Aggregicoccus sp. 17bor-14: one gene and its partners. The protein of the gene in region 2 interacts with the protein of the main gene of each other region in a pairwise test. Links are inferred from orthologs where the notes say so. Each region holds a gene or a part of one and is shown on either strand. Other genes may lie near its edges.

Region 1 (4,854 bases), on a different replicon or contig from region 2:
CGCGATCTTGTAGTCCTTCCAGCTGCTGCACTTCTCGAACACGTCACTCATCGCGGGGCCTCGGGGCGTCGGTTGCCCGGGTGGGGATAAAGGGGGCGAGCTGGAGTGCAATGGGCATTCCAGGCGGAGCCTTCCGGCGGGTGCCGCTCCGCGTCGACGCGGGGGCGGCTCTTAGAGATTGGGTCTGGCGGTGTCAAGGCGAAGGCCGGGTCCCGGTCCTAACTCTGGGAGAACACTCAATTCCCCTGGAGGCCAAGAAGGCAGGCGGGCCTCCGGTGGGATCGGCAACATCCGCGGAGCAGGCGGACCGCCCGTCCGTGTGCTCGCGTGCAGCGTTTAACACGGCGCCGCGCCGGCCGCCGCAGCGTCCGAGATCAGGCCGCAACCCTGACAGGCGTGTCAGACTGTAGGCGTGAGGCCTACCGCCCCCAGCCCCCTGCAGCTCCCGGTGCGCCTGCTGCCAGTGGACGCGGTGATCGTCGCCGTGTGCGCGGGCGCGAGCCTCGCGCTGCTCTCCCCCTGGGGGCGCTGGGCGCCCGGGGCAGCGCGCTCGGCGGCGGGCTTCGGAGTGCTCGCGCTGGGGCCCCTGCTCCTGCGCTGGCTGCAGGCGCGTGCGCCGCAAAGCCGCACGCTGCGGCTGCTCGCCTCCTTCTGGATGCTGCCGGTGGCGGGGCTCGCGCACACGCTGCTCAACCCGCTCGTCGACGCCGTGGGGCACCCGCTCTACGACGCGCAGCTCGCGCAGCTGGACGCGCACCTGCTCGGCGTGCAGTTCGCCCTGTGGGCCGAGCAGCACGGCCCGCGCTGGCTCGAGGACGTGCTGCTGGTCTGCTACTACGGGCACTTCGTCTGGTCGCTGGTGCTCGCCGGCGCGCTGTACGCGCGGGCCGAGCGCCGCGCCTTCGAGACCTTCCTGCTCGCGGTCTCCGTCTACCTCGCGGCCAACTACGCGCTCTATGCGCTGGTGCCGGCCGTGGGCCCGCGCTTCTTCCTCGCGGCCCACTTCGCCGAGCCGCTGCGGGGCCTGTGGCTCGCGCCGCGGCTCGCCGGGCTGATGATGCTCCCGGCCTTCCTGCGCGACTGCTTTCCCTCGGGGCACACGGGGCTCGCGCTGCTGGTGTTGATCACCGCGTGGCGGCGCGCCCGGGGCGTCTTCTGGGTGGCGCTCGCGCCGTGCGCGGGGCTCATCGCCGCGACGCTCGTGGGCCGCTTCCACTACGCGGTGGACCTCGCCGCGGCGCTGCCGCTCGCCTGCGGGGTGGCGGCGGCGGCCGAGGCGCTCTACCGTCGCCTGCCGGATACGGAGGGCGCCGTGGCGCGCGCCGAGCCCGGCGTCCCGGAGTCCGAACCGCAGTGAGCCCTCCCGCGCCACGAGCCCCCAGGAGCCTCCATGTCCGTGCTGGCAGCCCGCGTCTCCCGCTTCGGCACCACCGTCTTCTCCGAGTTCAGCGCGCTCGCCGTCCAGCACGGCGCGGTGAACCTGGGGCAGGGCTTCCCCGACTTCGACGGGCCGGACGCGGTGAAGGAGGCTGCCCAGCGCGCCATCCGCGACGGCGTGAACCAGTACGCGCTGAGCGCGGGCGCGCGCGACCTGCGTCAGGCCATCGCGGAGCATGCGCAGCGCTTCTACGGCCAGGGCGTGGACCCGGACACCATGGTCACCGTCACCAGCGGCGCCACCGAGGCGATCCTCGCCACGCTGCTGGGCCTGGTGAACCCGGGCGACGAGGTGGTGGTGTTCGAGCCGGTCTACGACTCGTACGACGCGAGCATCGCCTTCGCGGGCGGCGTCGCGCGCCACGTGCCCCTGCACCCGCCGGACGCGCAGCACGCCACCTGGTGGTTCGACGAGGCCGAGGTGCGCGCCGCCTTCGGGCCGCGCACCCGCCTGCTCGTCCTCAACACCCCGCACAACCCCACCGGCAAGGTGTTCACGCGCGCGGAGCTGGAGCTGCTCGCGGGCCTGTGCGAGGAGCGCGGCGCGTACGTGCTCGCGGACGAGGTCTACGAGCACCTCGTCTTCGCGCCCGCGCGCCACCTGCGCGCGGCCACGCTCCCGCAGCTGCGCGAGCGCACCGTCACCGTGAGCAGTGCGGGCAAGAGCTTCAGCTTCACGGGGTGGAAGATCGGCTGGGCCATCGCGCCGCCGGCCCTGCGTGACGCGGTGCAGCGCGCCCACCAGTTCATCACCTTCGCCGTGCCCTCGCCGCTGCAGGCGGCGGTGGCCGTGGCCCTGCGGCTGCCGGACGCGTACTTCCGCGACCTCACCGCCCTCTACACGGACAAGCGGGCGCGGATGCTCGGGGCGCTCGGCGAGGCGGGCCTGACGGCGCACGCTCCGGAGGGCAGCTACTTCGCCATGGCGGACATCCGCGGGCGCGGCTTCGCGGACGACGTGGCCTTCTGCCGGCACCTGGTGACGCAGGTGGGGGTGGCGGCCATCCCGCCCAGCGTCTTCTACTCTCCGGAGCACCGCGCGCTCGGGCAGGGCTTCGCCCGCTTTGCCTTCTGCAAAACGGAGGCGGTGCTGGACGAGGCGCGCCGCCGGCTGGTGCGTGGCCTGGCGCGCACGGGGTGAAGCGCGCGCTCTTGCGCGCCTTGCGACCCCCAACCCCCTTTGCTACTAGGCCGGGCATGCCCGCGCGCACTCCGCCCAGCCCCAAGAAGCTCAGCCGTTCCGTCGCCTCCCGCACCGCCAAGCCCGCCCCGGCGAAGTCCTCCAAGGCCGCCGGCAAGGCCTCCGCCAAGGCTCCGCAGAAGCGCGGCGCCCTCGCCAAGGTGTCCAAGGTGTCCAAGGCCGCGAAGGCGGTGGCCGCTCCGGTGAAGAAGGCCGCGAAGAAGGTCGCAGCGGTGGCCGCGGCGAAGCCCGCGGCGCGCAAGGCCGGCAAGGGCACCAAGGTCTACGACGCGGCGGCGCTCAAGGCCGTGGCGAAGGCGACGGACGTGTGGGCCAAGGGCGAGCTCGCGAAGATCACCGCGAAGGCGCCGCTGCGCCGCCCCGGCTTCATCACCGACTCGGGCGTGCCCATCCCGGACGTGCTCACCGCGGCGGACCGCAAGGCCGAGGACTTCGAGCGCATCGGGCTGCCGGGTCAGTTCCCGTTCACCCGCGGCGTGCAGCCGTCCATGTACCGCGGCCGCCTCTGGACCATGCGCCAGTTCGCCGGCTTCGGCACGCCCGCGGACACGAACAAGCGCTTCAAGTACCTCATCAGCCACGGCATGACCGGGCTCTCCACCGCCTTCGACATGCCCGCGCTCATGGGCTACGACGCGGACCACCCCATGAGCCGCGGCGAGGTGGGCAAGGAGGGCGTGGCCATCTCCTCGCTCAAGGACTTCGAGGTCCTCTTCGACGGCATCCCGCTCGAGAAGGTCAGCACCTCGATGACCATCAATGCGAGCGCCGTGGTCGCGCTGTGCATGTACATCGCGGTGGGTGAGAAGCAGGGCGTTCCGATGGAGAAGCTCGCCGGCACCATCCAGAACGACATGCTCAAGGAGTACATCGCGCAGAAGGAGTGGATCGTCTCGCCGCGGCCCGCCGTGCGGATCGTGACGGACATGATCGAGTTCTGCACGAAGAACATGCCCAAGTGGTACCCGGTCTCCATCAGCGGCTACCACATCCGCGAGGCCGGAGCGACGGCGGTGCAGGAGCTGGCCTTCACGCTCGCGGACGGCATCGGCTACGTGGAGGAGTGCGTGAAGCGCGGGCTGGACGTGGACAGCTTCGCCCCGCAGCTCTCCTTCTTCTGGGACGTGCACAACGACTTCTTCGAGGAGGTCGCGAAGTTCCGCGCCGCGCGCCGCATCTGGGCGCACGTGATGCGCGACCGCTTCGGCGCGAAGAACCCGCGCTCCATGCAGCTCAAGACGCACGCGCAGACGGCCGGCGTGAGCCTCACCGCGCAGCAGCCCTACAACAACGTGGTGCGCACGGCGCTGCAGGCCTTCGCCGCGGTGCTCGGCGGCACCCAGTCGCTGCACACCAACTCGCTGGACGAGACCTACGCGCTGCCCACCGAGGAGTCGGTCACCATCGCGCTGCGCACCCAGCAGCTCATCGCGCACGAGTCCGGCGCGGACCGCGTGGTGGACCCGCTCGCGGGGAGCTACTACGTGGAGTACCTCACCGACGAGATGGAGAAGCGCGCGCTCGAGTACATCCGCCGCATCGACGAGATGGGCGGCATCATCCGCGCGGTGGAGGAGCAGTACCCGCAGAAGGAGATCGGCGAGAGCGCCTACCGCTTCCAGCGCGAGGTGGAGCAGGGCGACCGGCTCATCGTCGGCGTGAACGCCTTCAAGAGCGAGGGCAGCGCGCCCATCGAGCTGCTGCACATCGACGAGAAGGTGGCCGAGGAGCAGATCGCCCGCCTCAAGCAGGTGAAGGCCGAGCGCAACAACGAGGCCGTCAACGCGGCGCTCGCCAAGGTGGAGGCGGCGGCGCGCGGCACCGAGAACGTGGTGCCCGCGGTGCTCGAGGCGGTGAAGGCCTACGCCACGCTGGGCGAGGTGTGCGACGTGTTCCGCAAGGTGTGGGGCCCCTACCGCGAGGGCGGCGCGTTCTAGAGCGGCGCGCGAGGGGAGGGCAGGGCCGTGAGCTTCTTCGGCGAGCTGTACCTGCGCTCCACCCTCCCGTTCCTCTCGGAGCAGCTCACCGCGCGCGAGGTGGACTACCTCGCGCGCGCGCTCGGCCCGCGCGCTCCTGCCGGCTGGGTCGTGGACCTGGGCTGCGGCCACGGCCGCCACGCGGCCCCCTTGAACCGGGAGGGGCCCTTGGCGGGGCGCGTCATGGGCCTGGAGCGCGACGAGCGCTCGCTTGCGCAGCGGCTGCCGGGCTTTCCCGTG
Region 2 (5,994 bases):
CGCCAGCCGGACCTCTCGGACGTGGCCGCCTTCGACGCGAAGGGCGAGGCGCTCGCCTTCGGGCCCATGCCGGCCGCCTACGTCCCGCCGCGCGGCACCTGGCGCCCCGCGCGCTGGTTCCCCCTTCCGGCGCCGCGTCCCGGCTCGGGCTCGGGCTCGGGCTCGGACGATCTGCGCGTGCTGGTGAGGCGCTCGGCGCAGGGCGAGCTCACGCTGGACAGCTCGGTGCGGCGCGGGCGCGGCGAGGAGGCGGACGGCCGCGACCTGCTCATCGACGTGCAGGGTGGCGAGCAGCAGGTGGACGCGCTCGCGCTGGACTTCGCCCCGGATGCGCCCGCCTTCAGCGCCGAGGCGCGGGTGGAGGCGAGCGACGACCTGCGCAGCTGGCGCACCGTGGCGAGCGGCGTGCCGGTGGCACTGCTGCGCCAGGGAGACCAGACGCTGCTGCGGCGCCACGTGGAGCTCTCGCCCGGCCCGGCCACCTACCTGCGGGTGCGCGTGAGCGGCGAGGGCGCGGCGCCCGCCGTGCGCGGCGTCCAGCTGCGCCTGCGCGCCCCGGGCGCGGTGCCCCGGCCGCAGTGGCTGGAGGCGCGCTTCGTTCAGAAGGACGAGCGCGGCGGCTACGTGTACGCGCTGCCCGCGCGCGTCCCCGCCGAGCAACTGGACGTGCAGCTGGGCGCGGACAACGCCGTCGCGCACCTGAGCGTGCAGAGCCGCGAGGGCGAGGACGCACCGTGGCGCCCGCAGGCCGCGATGACCGCGTTCCGCCTGCGCGGCGCGGGGCTGGAGCTGGTGAACGAGCCCGCGGTGCTCGCCCCTACCCGCGAGCGGCAGTGGCGCCTGCAGTCCACGACGCCGCTCGCGCGGCCGCCGGTGCTGCGGCTCGCCTACGTGCCGGAGCGCTGGCTGCTGCTCACCCACGGCCCCGCGCCCTTCCGCGTGGTGGCCGGCAGCGAGCGCGCCCGCCGCGACGACTACCCGCTGGACGCGCTGGTGGCGCAGGTGCGCGCGAAGTACGGCCCCGAGTGGGAGCCGGTGCGGGCCACGCTCGGCGCCTCGGAAGCGGCGGGCGGAGAGGAGGCCCTGCGGCCCGTGCCCAAGGGCGGCGCGCGCACGTACGTGCTGTGGGGCGTGCTGGTGCTCGGGGCGCTGGCCGTGGTGGCGATGGTGCTGCAGCTGCTCAAGGCGCCGCCGCCGGCTCGCGGGTAACGCAGCGGGGAGGCCGCTTCCCTCACCCTTTCCCTCTCCCAGGGGGAGAGGGAAAGGGTGCGCTCACTGTGTTCGGCAAGAAGCTCAGCCGAGCTCGGCGACCTTCATCCCGAAGAGCTTGTCCACGGCGAGCAGCAGCTCGTCGCTCACCTGCACCTTGAGCGCGGTGGAGCCGATGAGCGCCTCGGCCTCGTTGGCGAAGAGCACGGTGACGGCGACGGGGGTCGCGCCCGCGTGCTGCTTGGCGAGGTTCGCGAGCTTCTCCAGGCGCGGCTCGGTGAGCAGGTCCGCGGGAATGCGCAGCTCGAGGCGCTTGGTGCGCTTCTCGCGCACGGCCTTGAGGCTCTGGATGTCGTCCACGATCAGCTCCGCCGTGGGCGTCTCCTCGTCGCGGTTGTTGATCTGCACGGTGCCGCTCACCAGGATGGGATCGTCGCTCTTGAGCAGCTCCTCCCACTGCTCGAAGCCGGGCTTGGGGCCCTGCTTGCCCCACTTGCCGTCCTTGCCCATCACGCTGCGGGTGCCATCCTTGCCGGGGAAGCACACCAGCTCGATGGAGCCAGAGAGGTCCTCGAGCGTCACCCAGGCCATGCGCTTGCCCGTCTTGGTGGGGCGCTCGCGCATCGCGGCGACGATGCCCGCCACGGTCATCTTCTCGTCGCGCCGGGCGCGCTGCACCGCGGTGATGGGGCGCGCGTAGCGCTTGAGCTCCTTGTCGTACTGGTGCAGCGGGTGGCCGGACACGTAGAAGCCGATCGCCTCCTTCTCGTAGGCGAGCCGCTCCTTCTCGGTCCACTCCTCCACCTGGGCGTAGTCGTTCTGCACGGCGGCCGCGGCGGCGCTGCCGCCCAGCATGCCGAAGAGGCTCACCTGGCCGGCGGCGCGGTCCTTCTGACTGCTGCTGCCGCGCGACATGGCGCGCTCGATGGTCTCGAAGAGCTGGCGGCGCGGGCGCTTCTCGAAGTCGAAGGCGCCGGCCTTCACCAGGGCCTCGAGCACCTTGCGGTTCACGCGCCGGCCGTCCACGCGCTCGCAGAAATCGAAGAGGTTCTTGAAGGGGCCGTTCTGGCGCGCCTCGAGGATGGACTCGATGGCGCCCTCGCCCACGCCCTTGATGGCGCCGAGGCCGAAGCGGATCTTCCCCTCGACCGCGCCGAAGGCGAGGTCCGAGAGGTTCACGTCCGGCGGCAGCACCTGGTGGCCTGCGGCGCGCGCCTCACCGATGTGCAGCACCACCTTGTCGGTGTTGTCCTTCTCGCTGGTGAGAAGGGCCGCCATGAACTCGACGGGGTAGTGCGCCTTGAGCCAGCCGGTGTGGATGGTGATGAGGCCGTAGGCGGCCGAGTGGCTCTTGTTGAAGCCGTACTCGGCGAACTTCTCCATCAGGTCGAAGATCTCGCCGGCCACCTTCAGGTCGACGTTGTTCTTCGCGCAGCCCTCGAGGAAGCCGGCCCGCTCGGCCTGCATGACCTCGGCCTTCTTCTTGCCCATCGCGCGGCGCAGCAGGTCCGCGCGGCCCAGGCTGTAGCCTCCCAGCACCTGGGAGATCTGCATCACCTGCTCCTGGTACACGATGACGCCGTACGTGTCCTTGAGCACCGGCTCGAGCGCGGGGTGCGGGTAGCTGACCCTCTCGCGCCCGTGCTTGCGGTTGATGAAGACGTCCACCATGCCGGAGTCCAGGGGACCCGGGCGGTAGAGCGCGCCGGCGGCGATGACATCCTCGAAGCAGCTGGGCTTGAGCTTCATCACCATCTCGGTGAAGCCGCTCGACTCCATCTGGAACACGCCCGCCGTCTCGCCGCGGGCCATCAGCTCGAAGGTCGGCTTGTCGTCCAGGGGGATCTGGTGGCGGAGGATCTTCTCCTCCTCCTTGCGCCCGCGGTTGATGAGATCCAGCGCGTGCTGGATGACGGTGAGCGTCTTGAGGCCGAGGAAGTCGAACTTCACGAGGCCGGCGGCCTCGACCTCGTCCTTGGCGAACTGGGTGATGAGCGTCTTCTCGCCCGGGGGCTGGTAGACGGGGACGAACTCCCAGAGGGGCTTGTCGGCGATGACCACGCCGGCCGCGTGCATGCCGGCCTGGCGGTGCAGGCCCTCGAGCGCGAGGGCGATCTCGAGCACGTCCTTGGTGGTGACGTCCTTGCCCTCGATCTGCGCGAGCGCCGCGGGCTTCTCGATCATCTCCTTGAGGCGAGGCTCCATCTCGATCGCCTCCTTCAGGGTGATGTTGAGCACCTCGGGGACCAGCTTCGCGATGCGGTCACCCTCGCTGAAGGGCAGGCCGAAGACGCGGCACACGTCGCGCAGCACGCTCTTCGCCTTGAGCGAGCCGAAGGTGATGATCTGCCCGACGTTCATCTCGCCGTACTTGCGGCCGACGTACTTGATCACCTCGTCGCGCCGGTCCTGGCAGAAGTCGATGTCGAAGTCCGGCATCGAGACGCGCTCGGGGTTGAGGAAGCGCTCGAAGAGGAGGTTGTACGGGATGGGGTCCAGGTCGGTGATGCGCAGCGCGTACGCGACGATGCTGCCCGCGCCCGAGCCGCGGCCCGGTCCCACCGGGATGTTCTGCTGCTTCGCCCAGTTGATGAAGTCCTGCACGATGAGGAAGTAGCCGCTGAACCCCATCTTCTGGATGACGCCGATCTCCAGGTTGAGGCGGGCGAGGTAGGCGTCGCGGTCCACCGGGTAGTTCAGCTCGTGGAAGCGCTCGTGCAGGCCCTTGAAGGCGAGCTCCGCCATGAAGCTGTCCGGGGTGTGGCCGTCCGGGACCTTGAAGGTGGGCAGCATCGGCTTGCCCAGCTTGAGCTCCACGTTGCACATCTCGGCGATGCGCTGGGTGTTGTGCACGGCCTCGGGCGTGTCCCGGAAGAACTCGAGCATCTCCTGGGGGCTCGTGACGTAGAGCTTGTCCGTGGAGTGGCGCATGCGCTTGCCGTCCGCGAGCGTCTTGCCGCTCGCGATGCACATGAGCAGCTCGTGCGCCTTGGCGTCCTCGCGCTTGATGTAGTGCGCGTCCGCGGTGGCCACGAGCGGCACGTCGATGTCGCGGCTGAGCTGCTTGAGGTTGGTGTTCGCCTTCTCCTGCTCCTCCATCCCGTTGCTCTGGATCTCGAGGAAGAAGGAGTCGGGCTCGAAGATCTCCTTGTACTCGAGCGCCGCGCGGCGGGCGTGGTCCATGTCCCCACGGAAGGCGGCGCTGGTCACCTCGCCGCCGAGGCACGCGGTGAGCCCCACCAGGCCCTTGGAGTGCTCCTTGAGCACCTGCTTGTCCAGGCGCGGGTGGTAGTAGAAGCCGTCCATGTACGCGGTGGACGAGAGGTAGCGCAGGTTCGCGTACCCCTCCGCGTTCTTGGCGAGCAGGATGAGGTGGTTGGCCACCTTCTCGGTGCGGTCGCCGCGGCCCTTGGGGCCTGCTACGTAGGCCTCGAGCCCGATGATGGGCTTGATGCCCGCATCCTTCGCCTTCTTGTAGAAGTCGATGGTGCCGAACATGTTGCCGTGATCCGTCACGGCCACGCTCGTCATCCCCTTCTCCTTCACCGTCTTGATGAGGTCCTTCATCCGGATCGCCCCGTCTAGGAGCGAGTAGAGGGTGTGAAGATGGAGGTGCGTAAAGCTCATGGTCGAAAGGTGAGGCGGCGAGGGAGGGTCCGCCACCCTAACGGCGGCGTCTGACCCCCGCAAATCGGCGTCCCGGGGGCTTCCGGGCAGGCGACGGCGGGTCGCGGAAGCTAACCTTCGGGGTGCCTGGGATCGAGCAGATCCCGCGCCTCCTTCACCCTGCGTCCCGCCCCTCCCGGCCCCTGCGTGTCCCCCTCCCTCCGCCCTCCCCTGCCGCTGCCCCGCGCGGCCCTGCTCGGCTGCAGGGCGGGGCTCTGCGCCCTGCTCGCGCTCTACACGGCCTGCGCGGTCTTCAACATGCGCCTGGGCTACCAGGGCAACGAGAGCGCGCTGCTCAATGCGCTCGTCTGGAACGAGTGGCGCTCCGTCGTGCTGTGGCAGGTGGGCCGGCTCCTGCTCGCCTACTCGCTCGTGGGGCTCGTGAGCGGCGCGCTGTTCGGCCTGGCCGTGGGGCTGCGCTGGCCGCGCCGTGGCGCGGTGCTCTGGGCGGGCGCGCTGGGGCCGCTGCTCCTGGACGCGCTGCTGGTGGCGGCGGACATGGCCCAGCACCCCCACCTCTACGCGGCGACGCTGTACGGGCGCGGCGGTGCGTGGGCGGCGCTCCTGCGGGGGCTGAGCGGAACGAACCCGTGGCTCTTCCGGGCGCCCGCGCTGCTGCTCGTGCTCGCGCCCCTCGTGGCCCTCGCGGGCGCAGCGCTGCGGCGGCTGCGGGTGGCGCCGCGGCCCGGGGTGGCGGCCGTCTCGGGCGCGCTCGCGCTCGGGGCGCTGCTCTTCGGCGTGCACGGAGCCGCGCAGCTGCGCACGGCGCAGGCCACGCGCGCGCCCGAGCGCCCCAACCTGCTCATCCTCGCCTCGGACGGACTGCGGCCGGACCACCTCTCGGGCAACGGCTACGCGCGCCCCACCTCGCCGAACCTGGACGCGCTGATGGCCCACGGCACGCGCTTCAGCGACGCGGTGGTGCAGCTGCCGCGCACCGCGCCCTCGTGGGCCACGCTGCTCACCTCGCGCTGGGCAGGCGCGCAGCCGGTGCGCCACACGCTGGTGGATGCCGCCGCGCGCGAGGCGCGGCTGCCCACGCTGGCCACGGCGCTGAGCGCCGCGGGCTACCGCACGGTGGCGCTCTCCGACTACGCGGGAGACCTCTTCAGCCGCTTC
Region 3 (4,847 bases), on a different replicon or contig from region 2:
ATCGAGGGGCTCGGCTGGAACATCTCCACCTTCGTGGGCTTCGCCGTGGCGATCGCGCTCGTGGTGGCCGCGTTCGCGAACAAGCGCGTGCACGACCTCTCGGTGGACGTGGCCAGCGAGCTGATGCGCGTGAGCTGGCCCACCTGGAGCGAGACCCGCGCCTCCACCTTCGCGGTGGTCGTGGCCTCCCTCGTCGCCGCGGTGCTGCTCTTCTTCATCGACACCGTGGCCTACAAGCTCATGGTGGACTGGCTGCCGGCGGTGTGGGGGAAGCTGTAATGGCGATGAAATGGTACGTCGTCCACACCTACTCGAACTTCGAGAACCAGGCGAAGAAGAGCCTGGAGGAGAAGATCCGCCTCGAGGGGCTGCAGGATCAGTTCGGTGAGATCCTCATCCCCATGGAGCAGGTCGTGGAGATGGTGAAGGGGGAGAAGAAGACCTCCAAGCGCAAGTTCTTCCCGGGCTACATCTTCGTCCAGATGGACCTGAACGACCGCACCTGGCACCTGGTGAAGAACACCCCCAAGATCACCGGCTTCCCGGGCGCCGCGCAGAACGAGCAGCCCACGCCCATCTCCGACAAGGAGGTGAGCCGCCTCACCAGCCAGATCTCCGAGGGCGCCGTGAAGGCCAAGCCCAAGGTGCAGTTCGAGGACGGGGACACCGTGCGCGTGATCGACGGCCCCTTCGCGAACTTCAACGGCACCGTGGAAGAGGTCAACGCCGAGAAGGGCCGCGTGAAGGTGCTCGTGAGCATCTTCGGCCGCTCCACCCCTGTGGAGCTGGACTTCATGCAGGTGGAGAAGACCACCGGTTAAGCATTCCGAATCTCCCCGCGCGCTGAGCGCGGGAGCAACCCGGTGGGAGGGCCGTCGTCAGCGGCTCCGCTCGAACCACCGAATCGAAAGGCAGTCGCCATCCGATGAAGAAGGTCACAGGACAGGTCAAGCTGCAGATCCCGGCCGGCAAGGCCAACCCCGCCCCCCCGATCGGCCCCGCGCTCGGTCAGCAGGGCGTGAACATCATGGAGTTCTGCAAGCAGTTCAACGCGGCCACGCAGCAGCAGGCGAAGGAGAGCCTGATCATCCCGGTGATCATCACCGTGTATCAGGACCGCTCCTTCACCTTCATCCTGAAGACGCCGCCCGCGGCCGTCCTCATCAAGAAGGCCGCCGGTCTGCACACCGAGAAGAAGAAGGGCTCTGGCGCGAAGAAGCCGGGCAAGGAGAAGGTCGGGCAGATCACCCGCAAGCAGCTCGAGGAGATCGCCAAGACGAAGATGGGCGACACCACGGCCGCTTCGCTCGAGGCCGCGATGAACACCATCGCCGGCACCGCCCGCTCCATGGGGATCGACGTCGTCGCCTAAGGGTCGGCCGTCACCTACCTTCGAAAGGATTCTGAATCATGCCTAAGCCTGGAAAGAAGTTCGCCGCGGCCTCCGCCCTGGTCGACCGCAACAAGCGCTACACCATCACCGAGGGCTTCAAGACCCTCAAGGCGTCCGTCGACGCCCGCAAGACCAAGTTCGACCAGACGGTGAACGTGGCCATCAACCTGGGCGTGGACCCCAAGCACGCGGACCAGATGGTTCGCGGCGCGGTCGTCCTCCCCCACGGCACCGGCGCCACCGTGCGCGTGGCCGTGTTCGCCCGCGGCGAGAAGGCCACCGAGGCCGAGGCCGCCGGCGCCGACGTGGTCGGCGGCGACGAGCTCGCCAAGCGCATCGAGGGCGGCTTCCTCGACTTCGACACCGTCATCGCCACCCCGGACATGATGGGCGTGGTCGGCCGCCTCGGTAAGGTGCTCGGTCCCCGCGGCCTCATGCCCAACCCCAAGGTCGGCACCGTGACCGTGGACGTGCGCAAGGCCATCGGCGACGCCAAGGGCGGTAAGGTCGACTTCCGCGCCGAGAAGGCCGGCATCGTGCACGCGAAGATGGGCAAGAGCTCCTTCACCCAGGAGAAGCTCGAGGCCAACTTCAACGCGCTCGTGGACACGGTGATGAAGCTCAAGCCGGCCACCGCGAAGGGCGTGTACCTCAAGGGCCTCGCCATCAGCACCACCATGGGCCCCGGCATCAAGATCGACACCCAGGAAGTCCTCGCCCGCCACCGCTAAGGGGCGCGCGCGGGGCGCCTCCCGGGCGTCCGCAGCAGCCAGGCACGGGGGAGGGGGGCCAGTCCGGCAACCCTCCCACCCGTCGCCTGGCTGACTTTTTTTGCGAGAAAGTGCTGGATCTTTCGGAAGCCGGGCGGTATAGGCCGCCGGCTTCTGCAATTGGGGCGCCATGTCGATTCCGACCTGGCGCCTTGTCGTCCCTGGTCCCAGACAGCAGGGACCGAAGGTGGTGCACGTGCCTCCCGTTGGCAACCGGGCAACCGGTCGGGATCACGCAAGCCGCCCTCGGTTCAAACGGCGAAGTCGTGCCAGCCCTGCCGAGACTGGAGGTGCGGTGTGGTGCCCCACTTCGGGGTTCCTCTCTCGCTCTGCCGCTTTGGCCCAGGCATCAAGCCCACCGTCAGGTGGGTCAGGAGGAGGTGAGTCAAGGTGCTGAAGAGCGAGAAGGAAGAGCTCATCAAGGAGCTCAACGAGAAGTTCGCGAAGACCCGCACGGGTATCGTCGCCGAGTTCTCCAAGCTGAACGTGGAGACCGTCACCAAGCTCCGCAAGAAGCTGCGCGAGGGCAAGGTGGAGTACAAGGTCCTCAAGAACTCGCTGGCCAAGCGGGCCGCGAAGGGCACGCCGGTGGAGGTCATCTCCGGCGACTTCACGGGTCCCGTGGCGATGGTGCTGAGCTACGACGACGTCGTGGCCCCGGCGAAGATCCTCTCCGAGTTCATCAAGGACATGGAGACGATCAAGGTTCGGAGCGCCGTCGTCGAGGGCCGCAAGGTCAACGCCGAGGGCGTCAAGGCGCTGGCGAAGATGCCGGGCCTGCCCGAGCTGCGTGCCCAGATCCTGGGCATGCTGACCCAGCCGGCTGGCAAGCTGGTGCGGACCATTGCAGCCCCCGGTTCGCAGCTGGCGCGCGTCATCCAGGCGTACGCGGACAAGAAGTAATCGTTCCCAGAAGTTTTATATCACCCACCCAGGGGACTTTCCTGCCCAGAGGGCAGTGTCCCCGCTAGTAGGACAAAGAAGGACACAGTCACATGGCCGACCTGAACGCAATCATCGACCAGCTCTCGCAGCTCTCCGTCATGGAGGCCGCTGAGCTCGTGAAGCAGCTCGAGCAGAAGTGGGGCGTTTCCGCCGCCGCCGTGGCCGTTGCCGCGGGCCCCGCGGGCGGTGGCGCTGCCGCCGCTCCTGCCGAGGAGAAGACGGAGTTCAACGTGGTGCTCGCGAACGCCGGCGCCAACAAGATCAACGTCATCAAGGAGATCCGCGCGATCACCGGCCTGGGCCTGAAGGAGGCCAAGGACCTGGTCGAGGGCGCGCCCAAGACGGTGAAGGAGGGCGTCAACAAGGACGACGCCAAGAAGATGAAGGACCAGCTCACCGCGGCTGGCGCCACCGTCGAGATCAAGTAGCACCCCGCGGCAGGTGGGGGCCGGTTCGGGAAATCCCGGCCCCTCCCTGACCGGAAAGGCAGGCCGGCGCTCCCCGCAACGGGGGCGCCGGCTTTGCCCTTTCCACCGGTTACAAATTTCCCGCCGCCGCTGCGCGTTATAGACGCTTGCCCCGCCTTGCCCCGCCCTGGGCAGCCTCGTCCCCGGAGACCGAATGCCGACGCAGATCCAGAACAATTTCCGCGTGCGGAAGACCTTCGCGAAGATTGGGAAGATCATCGATATTCCCAACCTCATCAACATCCAGAAGCAGAGCTACGAGAAGTTCCTCCAGGCGGACATCGCGCCTGAGAAGCGCGAGGACCTCGGCCTGCAGGGTGTCTTCAAGAGCGTCTTCCCCATCCGGGACTTCAACGAGACCAGCTCGCTGGAGTTCGTCTCCTACCACCTGGAGAAGCCGAAGTACGACGTCGACGAGTGCCACCAGCGTGGCATGACCTACTCGGCGCCGATCAAGGTCGTCGTCCGTCTCGTGGTCTGGGACAAGGACGAGGAGACCGGTGCGCAGAGCATCCGCGACGTGAAGGAGCAGGAGGTCTACTTCGGGGAAATCCCGCTGATGACCCAGAACGGCACCTTCATCATCAACGGCACCGAGCGCGTGGTGGTGAGCCAGCTGCACCGCTCCCCCGGCGCCTTCTTCGACCACGACAAGGGCAAGAGCCACAGCTCGGGCAAGCTGCTCTACAACGCCCGCATCATCCCGTACCGCGGCTCGTGGATCGACTTCGAGTTCGACCACAAGGACCTGCTCTACGTCCGCATCGACCGCCGCCGCAAGCTGCCGGCCACGGTGCTGATCCGCGCCCTGGGCGCCGTGCAGGACACCGCGAAGAAGAACCCGCTCGAGTTCCGCGGCTCGACCGAGGAGATCCTCAACTACTACTACGCGACCGAGACCATCTACCTCAACAGCGCCGAGGACTTCGAGAAGAGCGTGGAGCTGGAGCTCCTGCCCGGTCAGCGCGCCACCCGCGACATCAAGACCAAGTCGGGTGAGGTGATCGTCAAGAAGAACCGCAAGTTCACGCGCGCCGCCATCAAGAAGCTCGAGGCGGCGAAGATGAAGACGCTGCCCATCGACGCGGACGAGCTGTGGACCAAGGTGTCCGCCTACGACGTCGTGGACGAGACCACCGGCGAGGTGATCCTCGAGTGCAACGAGGAGGTCAGCCAGGAGAAGGTGGACGAGCTCCTCAAGCGCGGCATCAAGGAGTTCAAGGTCCTCTTCATCGACAACCTCAACGTGGGTCCGTACCTGCGTGAGACGTT

What was found.
Region 1: the proteins of dnaE (region 2) and FGE12_RS00520 interact in binary tests that used the Escherichia coli proteins (3 or more experiments, as listed by UniProt). The link is inferred for Aggregicoccus sp. 17bor-14 from one-to-one orthologs.
Region 3: the proteins of dnaE (region 2) and rplL interact in binary tests that used the Escherichia coli proteins (3 or more experiments, as listed by UniProt). The link is inferred for Aggregicoccus sp. 17bor-14 from one-to-one orthologs.

Annotation. Positions count from the first base shown.
Region 1 is NZ_VJZZ01000001.1:113,505-118,358, forward strand. Bases 572-3,484 are described here. They hold FGE12_RS00520 (aminotransferase class I/II-fold pyridoxal phosphate-dependent enzyme), read left to right. Parts: upstream 572-1,390; coding sequence 1,391-2,578; downstream 2,579-3,484. Other genes in these bases: FGE12_RS00515 (phosphatase PAP2 family protein), read left to right, coding at 572-1,357; FGE12_RS00525 (methylmalonyl-CoA mutase), read left to right, coding at 2,635-3,484. In the rest of the region: FGE12_RS00510 (aminotransferase class I/II-fold pyridoxal phosphate-dependent enzyme), read right to left, coding at 1-51; more of FGE12_RS00515, read left to right, coding at 413-571; more of FGE12_RS00525, read left to right, coding at 3,485-4,575; FGE12_RS00530 (class I SAM-dependent methyltransferase), read left to right, coding at 4,603-4,854. UniProt on the Escherichia coli protein: Shows aminotransferase activity with methionine and histidine as substrates, and to a lesser extent also with phenylalanine.
Region 2 is NZ_VJZZ01000010.1:209,085-215,078, reverse strand. What follows is about bases 1,094-5,146. They hold dnaE (DNA polymerase III subunit alpha), read right to left. Parts: upstream 4,837-5,146; coding sequence 1,294-4,836; downstream 1,094-1,293. Other genes in these bases: FGE12_RS19960 (sulfatase), read left to right, coding at 5,023-5,146; FGE12_RS19970 (DUF3999 family protein), read left to right, coding at 1,094-1,209. Also shown: more of FGE12_RS19970, read left to right, coding at 1-1,093; more of FGE12_RS19960, read left to right, coding at 5,147-5,994. UniProt on the Escherichia coli protein: DNA polymerase III is a complex, multichain enzyme responsible for most of the replicative synthesis in bacteria. This DNA polymerase also exhibits 3' to 5' exonuclease activity. The alpha chain is the DNA polymerase catalytic subunit.
Region 3 is NZ_VJZZ01000001.1:482,067-486,913, reverse strand. What follows is about bases 1,942-4,847. They hold rplL (50S ribosomal protein L7/L12), read left to right. Parts: upstream 1,942-3,158; coding sequence 3,159-3,536; downstream 3,537-4,847. Other genes in these bases: rpoB (DNA-directed RNA polymerase subunit beta), read left to right, coding at 3,730-4,847; rplJ (50S ribosomal protein L10), read left to right, coding at 2,554-3,066; rplA (50S ribosomal protein L1), read left to right, coding at 1,942-2,124. Outside these bases: preprotein translocase subunit SecE, read left to right, coding at 1-279; transcription termination/antitermination protein NusG, read left to right, coding at 279-821; rplK (50S ribosomal protein L11), read left to right, coding at 926-1,372; more of rplA, read left to right, coding at 1,411-1,941. UniProt on the Escherichia coli protein: The binding site for several of the GTPase factors involved in protein synthesis (IF-2, EF-Tu, EF-G and RF3). Is thus essential for accurate translation.